Regions from separate parts of the Mesorhizobium sp. B1-1-1 genome, predicted to be linked through region 2. Evidence: predicted binding sites of a transcription regulator. Region 2 holds the regulator's gene; the other holds the start of a gene.
What was found. Region 2 encodes LexA, which represses DNA repair genes until DNA is damaged. Its sites were predicted from a motif close to TGTTCNNNNTGTGTTCNG; they were not measured.

Region 1 (4,720 bases), on a different contig from region 2:
AGATGCGTCGCGGAATGGTTCGCGCGGAGCCTGGAGCGCCTCGCATGGTCAACCTTCAGCTCGACGGCGGCACCCGTCCTGGCAGTGCCGCTGACCACCTTGCCGAGATGCACGAACAGCCCGTCGGCCTTCTTCTGCGTATCGGAAATCTCGATCGAGAAGCCTTCGCCTGAAATGGTTCCGGTGTCGCCCATCTGGCCGCCGGATTCGGCATAGAACGGCGTCTGGTTGACGACCACGGCTACCGCTTCGCCCTTGCCGGCGCTGTCGACGGTCTTGCCGTCGCGGACAACCGCCTGGATGATGCCTTCCGCCTGCTCGGTCTCGTAGCCGAGGAATTCGGTGGCACCGACTTTTTCGCGCACCGGGAACCAGACCGCTTCGGTCGCCGCCTCGCCGGAGCCCGCCCAGTGCTTACGCGCCTCTGCCTTCTGCTGCTCCATCGCACTGGTGAAGCCGGCAAGATCGACCGAGATGTTGCGCTGGCGCAGCGCATCCTGCGTCAGGTCGAGCGGGAAGCCATAGGTGTCGTAAAGCTTGAAGGCCGTCTCGCCGTCCAGCATGTCGCCGGCGCCGAGCTTTTCCGTCGCCTCCGACAGCAAACCGAGGCCACGCACCAGTGTCTTGCGGAACCTGGTCTCCTCAAGCTTCAGCGTCTCGGTGATCAGCTGTTCGCCGCGCACCAGTTCCGGATAGGCCTGACCCATCTCGCGAACCAGCGCCGGCACCAGCTGCCACACCAGCGGCTCGTTCGCACCGAGCAATTGCGCATGCCGCATGGCGCGGCGCATGATGCGGCGCAGCACATAGCCGCGGCCTTCGTTCGATGGCAGCACGCCGTCTGCGACCAGGAACGAGGACGAGCGCAGGTGATCGGCTATGACGCGATAGGATGCGACGGTCTCGGCGTCGGGACCGCGGCCGAGCGCGGACGACGCCGCATCGATCAGATGGCGGAACAGGTCGGTCTCAAACACGCTTTCCACGCCTTGCAGGATGGAGGCCATGCGCTCCAGCCCCATGCCGGTGTCGATCGACGGGCGCGGCAGGTCAATGCGCTCGTCCTTCGTCACTTGCTCGTACTGCATGAACACCAGGTTCCAGAATTCCAGGAACCGGTCGCCATCCTCCTCCGGGGTGCCGGGCGGACCGCCCCAGATGTGCTCGCCGCGATCGATGAAAATTTCCGAGCATGGCCCGCACGGCCCGGTGTCGCCCATCGCCCAGAAATTGTCGGAGGTTGGGATGCGGATGATGCGATCATCGGAAAAGCCGGCGATCTTCTTCCAGAAGCCGGCCGCCTCGTCGTCGGTGTGGTAGACGGTGACGAGCAGCTTGTCCTTCTTAAGCCCGAACTCCCTGGTAATGAGGTTCCAGGCCAACTCGATGGCGCGCTCCTTGAAATAGTCGCCGAAGGAGAAATTGCCGAGCATCTCGAAGAAGGTCAGGTGGCGCGCGGTGTAGCCGACATTGTCGAGGTCGTTGTGCTTGCCGCCGGCGCGAACGCTTTTCTGGGCGGTCGTGGCACGCGAATAGGGCCGCTTCTCCAGGCCGGTGAAGACGTTCTTGAACTGCACCATGCCGGCATTGGTGAACATCAGCGTCGGATCGTTGCGCGGTACAAGCGGGCTCGACGCCACGACCTCGTGACCCTCCTTGCGGAAATAGTCGAGAAATGTCGACCGGATCTCGTTCACGCCACTCATGAATGCTGCCTTTTCGAGAGAGCCGCCGGCCGGACCGGCGGAAAATGGGCTCTGCTTTAGAAGATGGAGCTGGCCTTTTAGCCGCCGCTTGGCACCCTGTCCAGAAACACGCAAGCCGGCCAATTCGCGGTTCACCAGCCACCCAAAACGCAAACCGCCGGCACGGGGCCGGCGGTTCGAAACGCAATACTACAGAACTCGATTACATAAGCTCAAATTGATGAACCGGGATTATGGCCGAACTCGGGCCATAAACCGAACGCTAGATCGCGCCGGCGAACGCTTGAATTGCGCCGGCGAACGCTTACATCGCGCCGGCTTCATCCTCGAACCCATCATCGCCACCTTCGGAGCCGCCATTCTCAAGGAATTTCTCGGCGATCAGTCCGGCGTTCTGCCTGAGCGCAAGTTCGATCTCGCGCGCCGTATCGGGATTGTCGCGCAGGAACAGCTTCGCGTTCTCGCGGCCCTGGCCGAGACGCTGCGAATTGTAGGAGAACCAGGCGCCCGACTTCTCGACCACGCCGGCCTTGACGCCGAGATCGACCAGCTCGCCTGTCTTCGACACGCCTTCGCCGTACATGATGTCGAACTCGACCACCTTGAAGGGCGGCGCCAGCTTGTTCTTGACCACCTTGACGCGGGTCTGGTTGCCGACGACCTCGTCGCGGTCCTTGACCGAGCCGATGCGGCGGATATCGAGACGCACCGAGGCGTAAAATTTCAGCGCATTGCCGCCGGTGGTGGTTTCGGGCGAGCCGAACATGACGCCGATCTTCATGCGGATCTGGTTGATGAAGATGACCATGGTGTTGGAGCGCGAGATCGAGGCGGTCAGCTTGCGCAGCGCCTGGCTCATCAGGCGGGCCTGCAGGCCGGGCAGCGAATCGCCCATCTCGCCCTCGATTTCGGCGCGCGGCGTCAGCGCCGCGACCGAATCGACCACCAGCACATCGATGGCGCCGGAGCGCACCAGCGTATCGCAGATCTCAAGCGCCTGCTCGCCAGTGTCAGGCTGCGAGATCAGGAGGTTTTCGAGATCGACGCCGAGCTTGCGGGCATAGACCGGATCGAGCGCATGCTCGGCATCGACGAAGGCGCAGATGCCGCCCTTCTTCTGGGCTTCCGCCACCGTGTGCAGCGCCAGCGTCGTCTTACCCGAGCTTTCCGGCCCGTAGATCTCGATGATGCGGCCGCGCGGCAGGCCGCCGACGCCAAGCGCGATGTCGAGGCCGAGCGAGCCGGTCGGCACGGTTTCGATCTCGACGACCTGCTCGTTCGCGCCGAGCCGCATGATCGAGCCCTTGCCGAAAGCCCGCTCGATTTGCGACAGCGCCGCATCCAGAGCCTTTGATTTGTCCACTGCCTTATCCTCTACAAGCCGCAAGCTGTTCTGAGCCATGATACATCACCCCGTAGTCGTCAATGAAGGCCGGACAATCCGTAATCCTTGGTTATTTGTACCTTTTTTGTTCTCATTTGGCAAGAGGGATCAAGCATTTGAAAAATAAGCAACATCCTGATTTGTTCTTTTTTTGTCTCACGATTCGGCTCCAGCATGACCCGAATATTAGGCCAGGCTGGTTCGCCGTGCCGGCCTCACGAATCGCTGGTTGTTGCCTGCGAAGCTCCGTCGCACAGCATGGCGCTTGTGCGTGACCGCCAACAAAGGTCATATCGGCGCATGGTGAGATCTCCAAGAGTCCTGGCGGTGGGCGGCGCCCATATCGACAGGCGCGGCCAGGTGTCCGGCGCTTACGTGCCGGCTGCCTCCAACCCGGGCACGATGCGCGAGGACGTTGGCGGCGGCGTCTTCAACGCATTGCGCAGCACGGTGCGGCGAGGCGTCTCGGGCTCGTTGCTGTCGGTGCGCGGCGGCGATGCCGCCGCCGACACGGTTTCGCGCGCCATCGCCGAAGCAGGCATTGCCGACCTGTCCGCGGTGTTCCTCGACCGCACGACGCCGAGCTATACGGCGCTGATCGACCGCGAGGGCGAACTGCTCGTCGGCTTTGCCGACATGGCGCTTTATGAGCTGGCATTTGCAAAGCAGATCCGCCGCTCCAGGGTGCGGGAGGAGATCGCCGCCGCCGATGCCGTCCTGTGCGACGCCAACCTGCCATCGGCGGCTCTGGAGCGGCTGGTGTCGCTTGCCGCCGGCAAGCCCGTGTTCGCCATTGCCATTTCACCGGCCAAGGTCGTGCGCTTGACACCGGTGCTCGGCGGCCTGGCCGTCGCCTTCATGAACAGGCGCGAGGCGGTGGCGCTTGCCGGACTTGACGATGCCGCCTCTCAAAAAACTATCCTCGACGGGCTGAGAAGCGCCGGCCTCGACAGCGCGGTGGTCACGGCGGGCGGCGGCCCGGTGCTGGGCTTCGACCGCGACGGCAGCTTTGCCGTCGTCCCGCCCCCTCCAAGAAAGGTCGTGGACGTCACCGGCGCCGGCGATGCGCTTGCCGGCGCGACGGTCGCCGCCCTGCTGCGCGGCATGCCCTTGCGCGCGGCGTTGCGCGAGGGCGTCGCCGCCGCGACGCTGGCTATTGAAAGCGCGGGCGCCGTTCCCGATTTCACCACGGCGACTTTCGCGCAAGCGCTGGCTCTTGTGCCCGAAGAGCAGGAAATGGCATGAGACCGGCATCCGAAAGGATGCGCCGCACTTCGGATTGGAGATCAAGATGACCCCAGACACCGCCCGCCCCTTCATCGATGTCCACGCGCCGGTGGCGCAGGCCCTGTCGGCCGGGAAGCCCGTGGTGGCGCTGGAAAGCACCATCATAACCCACGGCATGCCCTACCCCGACAATGGCGCCATGGCGGCCGACGTGGAAAGGATCATTGCGGACGGCGGCGCGGTGCCGGCGACGATCGCCGTGGTGGCGGGCCGCATCAAGATCGGCCTCTCCGACGGAGAACGCGAATCGCTCGCCATGACCGGCGACGCCATGAAGCTCTCGCGCGCCGATCTCGGCTTCGCCGTCGCGCAAGGGCGCACCGGCGGCACCACGGTTGCCGCC
Region 2 (4,720 bases):
GCTGTCCCCCTCGGCGACGATGACTGACCTGTCCGGCCGCATCCCGAGTGCCGCATGCAGCACCTTGTAGATGTTGATCGAGGTGGTATCGCAGACCACCGTCTGGCCGGCGGCGGCCCCGATCAGGCGCCCGAGTTGGTCGCCGAGTTCGACCGGCATGTCGAACCAGCCGGCGGTGTTCCAGGCGCGGATGAGATCCTGCGCCCACTCCTGCGTGGCGGCCTTCTGCAGCTCGCCGAACACGGCGGGCGAAGCGGCGCCCAGCGAATTGCCGTCGAGATAGATCACCCCCTGGGGCAAGGTGAAGCGGTCACGCATGGCACGCAGCGGATCCGCGGTGTCCATTGCCTCGATCGCTGCGAGATCGGGAATTTTGCTCATGGTCGCGATGTTCCTCGGTGAGAAGAGCGCCCTGGAAACGGGCCGGCTGTTTTGCCGCCCGGGCAAGGGCTGGCCGCATAGAGGCGCAAGAACAGGGTGAACGCCCGGTTCGATCTTTGCTCGATTTCCGCCCGAGGCAGTTCCTCGAGCACCCCAACGATCCGGCGAACCTGGAGATCGCCGATCAAAAGACTGATGTAGATGTCGGCGGCTTCGGCAGGATCGTCACAGGCGATCAGGCCGGCCCGACTTGCGGTTCGAAGCAGGTCGCCAACAAGCGGCATTATGGTATTGCGGCCGAATTGCGCGATCGATTGGCCAAGCGTGCCTGTATCGTTGACGTCGCCGGCCGCGGCGCGATTGAGCGCCACCGCCTTGTCGCCCGTCACGAGGGTCAGCAGGACTGGCCCGAGCAAGTTCAGGGTTTTGAGCGGATCGCGCGCCTGGTGAAGGGCGTCCTCCAGCAGCTTCCTTGCCTCTCCCGCATTGGCTTCGATCAAGGATCGAAACAGGGTCTGCTTGTTGCCGTACCAGTTGTAGAGGGTTTCGTTCGAGGCCGATGCCCGCTTGGCGATAGCAAGCAGGGAGGCGCTCTTGTAGCCGGTTTCCCGGAGCACCGCATAGGCGGCCTCCTCTATCCGTTCGCGTCGCGCGGCCTGCTTCGGCGTGGTCATTGGTGTTCCTCTTCGAAAACCGTACATTATTATACGGTTTCGTCAAGCGAACGGGAAGCAAGGAGCGAGCGAACGCAGCCCATCGCGACCAGTGGTGGTGCCTCGTCGTTTTCCGGCAGGAAGTTGGCATTTTGGTTTCGTTTCGTTCACGAGCCGCAGGGGTTTCTAATCCGCCCAAACGCACCCCGCACCTTGCCGGTCACCCAGCTTGCAGGCTTGTGCCAAGAGTGGAGACCGGTCGGGCCACAGGCCATTAACCAAAATAGTTTCAAAGGGCCCGGGAGCGCATTGACGACGGACCGCGCTGGCAGGATGCTGGCTGCGGGAGGGCATTTCGTTTCCGTCGCCTTAACAAATTCATTAAACTTTAAATGGTTGCGGAACACAACTGGAACAGATAGTGTTTGTTCTGGGTTTGTTTTCTGATTCTGGTTCCAGACCCTTCGTGCAATGCCTTTGGGGGCCGCCATGCTCACGCGCAAGCAACATGAACTCTTGATGTTCATCCATGAACGGCTGAAGGAAAGCGGCATTCCGCCGTCCTTCGACGAGATGAAGGAAGCGCTGGACCTCGCCTCCAAGTCGGGAATTCATCGGCTGATCACGGCGTTGGAGGAGCGCGGCTTCATTCGCCGCCTGCCCAACCGGGCGCGCGCGCTGGAGGTGCTGCGCCTGCCGGACTCGATCGCGCCGGGTCTTAACGCGGCAAAGAAGTTCTCCCCGAGCGTCATCCAGGGCAGCCTCGGACAGGGCAGCAGCCCTAGCCGGCAGATCAAGCCGGCGACGTCTTCGCGTCTGCCCGCTGTCGGCAATGACGACGATGCGGTTTCAGCGGTGTCGATCCCGGTCATGGGTCGCATCGCAGCGGGTGTGCCGATCGACGCCATCCAGCATCAGACGCATTCCATTTCAGTGCCGCCTGACATGATCATGGGCGGCGAACACTATGCGCTGGAGGTCAAGGGCGATTCGATGATCGAGGCCGGCATTTTCGACGGCGACACGGTCATCATCCGCAATGCCGACACCGCAAGTCCCGGCGAGATCATCGTGGCCCTGGTGGACGAGGAGGAAGCAACGCTTAAGCGCTTCCGCCGAAAGGGTGCTTCGATTGCGCTCGAGGCTGCCAATCCGGCCTATGAAACACGTATTTTCGGACCGGACAGGGTCAAGGTGCAGGGCAAGCTGGTCGGCCTGATCAGGCGCTACTGAGCGGGGTCGGCGGTGGGCTTTTCGGGTTTACGGTAAGGCGGCAGTCCCCTTGCCTCGCGTGAGAATTTTCGCTGTTCGTGCCAAGGCCGATATGGCCTGTCGACGGCAAAGCTGACCCGTGCCGGTGCCGTCGCCGATTGCCGGTCGAAGAAGACGGCGGCACTTCCCTTACGAGCGAGCTGCCGCTTGGTGATGACGAGAACCAGCGGATTGTGGCAGGGGTCGTAGCCCGCGGGGTCGTTGATGACGATCAGATCCGCATAGGAGCAGGCCCTCCAGGCGTCCTTGCGATCCTCCACCTGCGCGATGATCGCCCCCGAGGTATGCCGGGCCATGCACAGGCCCGTGAAGCAATAGAAAGGCGCTCCCGCCGGAAGTTGCGCGGGATCGAAGATGTCGAACTGTCGGTCTCCGCTGTCGAACAGTTCCGGCGCAACGATGGTTTCGGACTTCAGCGCGCGTTTCCAATTATCGACGGTGAATTCGTTCGGGCGCGCCCGGTTGATCGCGAGCTCGCCGCCGCCGATCGGCAACGCCACCAGGCGGGCATCCTCCGAAATCAGCACGTCCGGCGTGCGCGTGTCCGAGACGGTCAACAGGCCGGCGAGCGCGAAGGGAAGTGCCGCCAGCCGCAGCCATGTCGTGGCCATCGTCGCGATGACCAGGGCGATCGCCACCAGAAGGACGGATTGCTGCGAAATCAACCCGACCGCGTCGACCGGCGAGCGTTGCGAGATCCATCCTGATATGGCGATCATCGCGGCCAGTCCCTTGCCCATCAGATAAAGGGATGGTCCATCGAACCCGAACGGCATCAGCAGCGCGCTGGCAACCGCAAGGAACATCACGACAGAAACGATCGGCATGACGGCAAGATTGGCGAACAGGCTGAGCGGCGACACGCGCTGGAAATGCCAGATGGCGAAAAGCGCCGTGGCGCTTCCCGCGATAATCGAGGTCATCGCCAGCCCACCTGTCGCCAGCAGCAATTTTCGCGTCAGCAGGCCAGGCAAGGTCCGTTGCGGCGGCGGGGTCCGCGCTTTGTCGGCTTTGCGATCCGACCAGCCGGCATAGGCGCCGACCAGGGCCGCGGTGGCGGCGAACGACATCTGGAAGCTCGGCCCTACCACCTCGTGCGGCGACACCACGATGACGGCGATCGCCGAAATAGCCAGATTGCGCATGGTGAGTGCCGCCCGATCGAACAGAACGGCGATCAGCATCACCGCCAGCATGATGAAGCTGCGTTCGGCGGCGACAACGACGCCCGAAATGACGAGGTAGGCGGCGATCGAGAAAAGTGCCGCCGCGGCCGCGTATTTCTTGACCGGCCGGCGGGAGGAAAAATTCGGGAACAGCGCGAAGCCGCCACGCAGCAGACCCATGACCGTGCCGGCGACCAGCGCCATGTGCAGCCCGGAAATTGAGATGATGTGGTAGATGCCGGTGCGTCGCATCGCTTCATTGATCTCGTCGGGAATCCCGGCGCGCACACCCACGATCAGCGCCGCGGCGATCTCGCCCTCGGCACCGCCGATGCTGCCCCTGATATGGTCGGCAATGCTTTCGCGAGCACTCTCGATGGCGGCTGAAAGGGCGGCCCACAGCGGCCTGTCATCGGCTGAGACGATTTTGGGGTTGCCGAGAAAGAAGCCGCTGGCGCCTATGCCGGCGAAGTAGCTGTCGAAGGAAAAGTCGTAGCTGTCCGGCCGCACCGGTCCGGTCGGCGGCAACAGCCTGGCATAGCCGCTCACGAGCGAACCGGCCGTCACTTCAGCCGGCACCTTGCGTGCCGAAAGGCGAACGCGCTCCGGCGCGTAGAGTAGTTTCGGCCGCGCGGTCGATGTCACATCGATGGTCAGCCGGATGCGCCCGGTCTCCATCTGGTCGACCGAAACGACGCGGCCGGTGATTTGCGTGGAGATTTCCGAGCCCAGCATCCGCGTTCCCGCCCGCCACGTCTCGACTTTGCCGGCGAGCATGCCGAGCGCGCACAACAGCGCCGCCATGAAGCACAGATGCGTTTTCGGCCATGAGCGTGAAACGAGCGCGCACAGCGACATCAGGATCGCGACCGCGACAGGCTTGGCAAAGCCCGGCTCCGCCGCCAACGAAAAATACGCAATCGATCCGCATGCCAGGAACACCGGGACGAGCAGGAAGCCTATGCCCCGATCGAGTTCGAGCTCGGACGCTCTGGCCACGCCGTTGCGCAGACGAGGCCATGAAGCACGGCCGAACTCACGGCGCAGACGCACGGCCGCGCCGGCTGCGGGAATGCCGGGCGGCGTGGAAACATCCGCCGGCGGCGACTTGCCCGGCTGCTGTAGGGGCGGCAACGCCAGCGGCAATGAGGCGGGCGCGGGCATGGCAAAAAGAGAGCGTTCGCTGACGCCGGCAACGACGTCCTCGCCTTCCTCCGCGCCCCGGCCCGCTCCAGCCATCGGGTCTGC

Region 1: a site for LexA is predicted at 3,166-3,183, ahead of recA (recombinase RecA). Genes of this name have one in related genera too.

What each region holds. Positions count from the first base shown of each region.
Region 1 is NZ_VFWW01000001.1:527,628-532,347, reverse strand. Features, by position in the region: gene alaS (alanine--tRNA ligase) at 1-1,706, opposite strand, end outside; gene recA (recombinase RecA) at 2,011-3,108, opposite strand; gene FJ986_RS02625 (carbohydrate kinase family protein) at 3,391-4,335, shown strand; gene FJ986_RS02620 (pseudouridine-5'-phosphate glycosidase) at 4,382-4,720, shown strand, end outside.
Region 2 is NZ_VFWW01000006.1:199,121-203,840, reverse strand. Features, by position in the region: gene kynU (kynureninase) at 1-381, opposite strand, end outside; gene FJ986_RS14090 (TetR/AcrR family transcriptional regulator C-terminal domain-containing protein) at 378-1,055, opposite strand; gene lexA (transcriptional repressor LexA) at 1,524-2,267, shown strand; gene FJ986_RS14080 (ComEC/Rec2 family competence protein) at 2,261-4,711, opposite strand.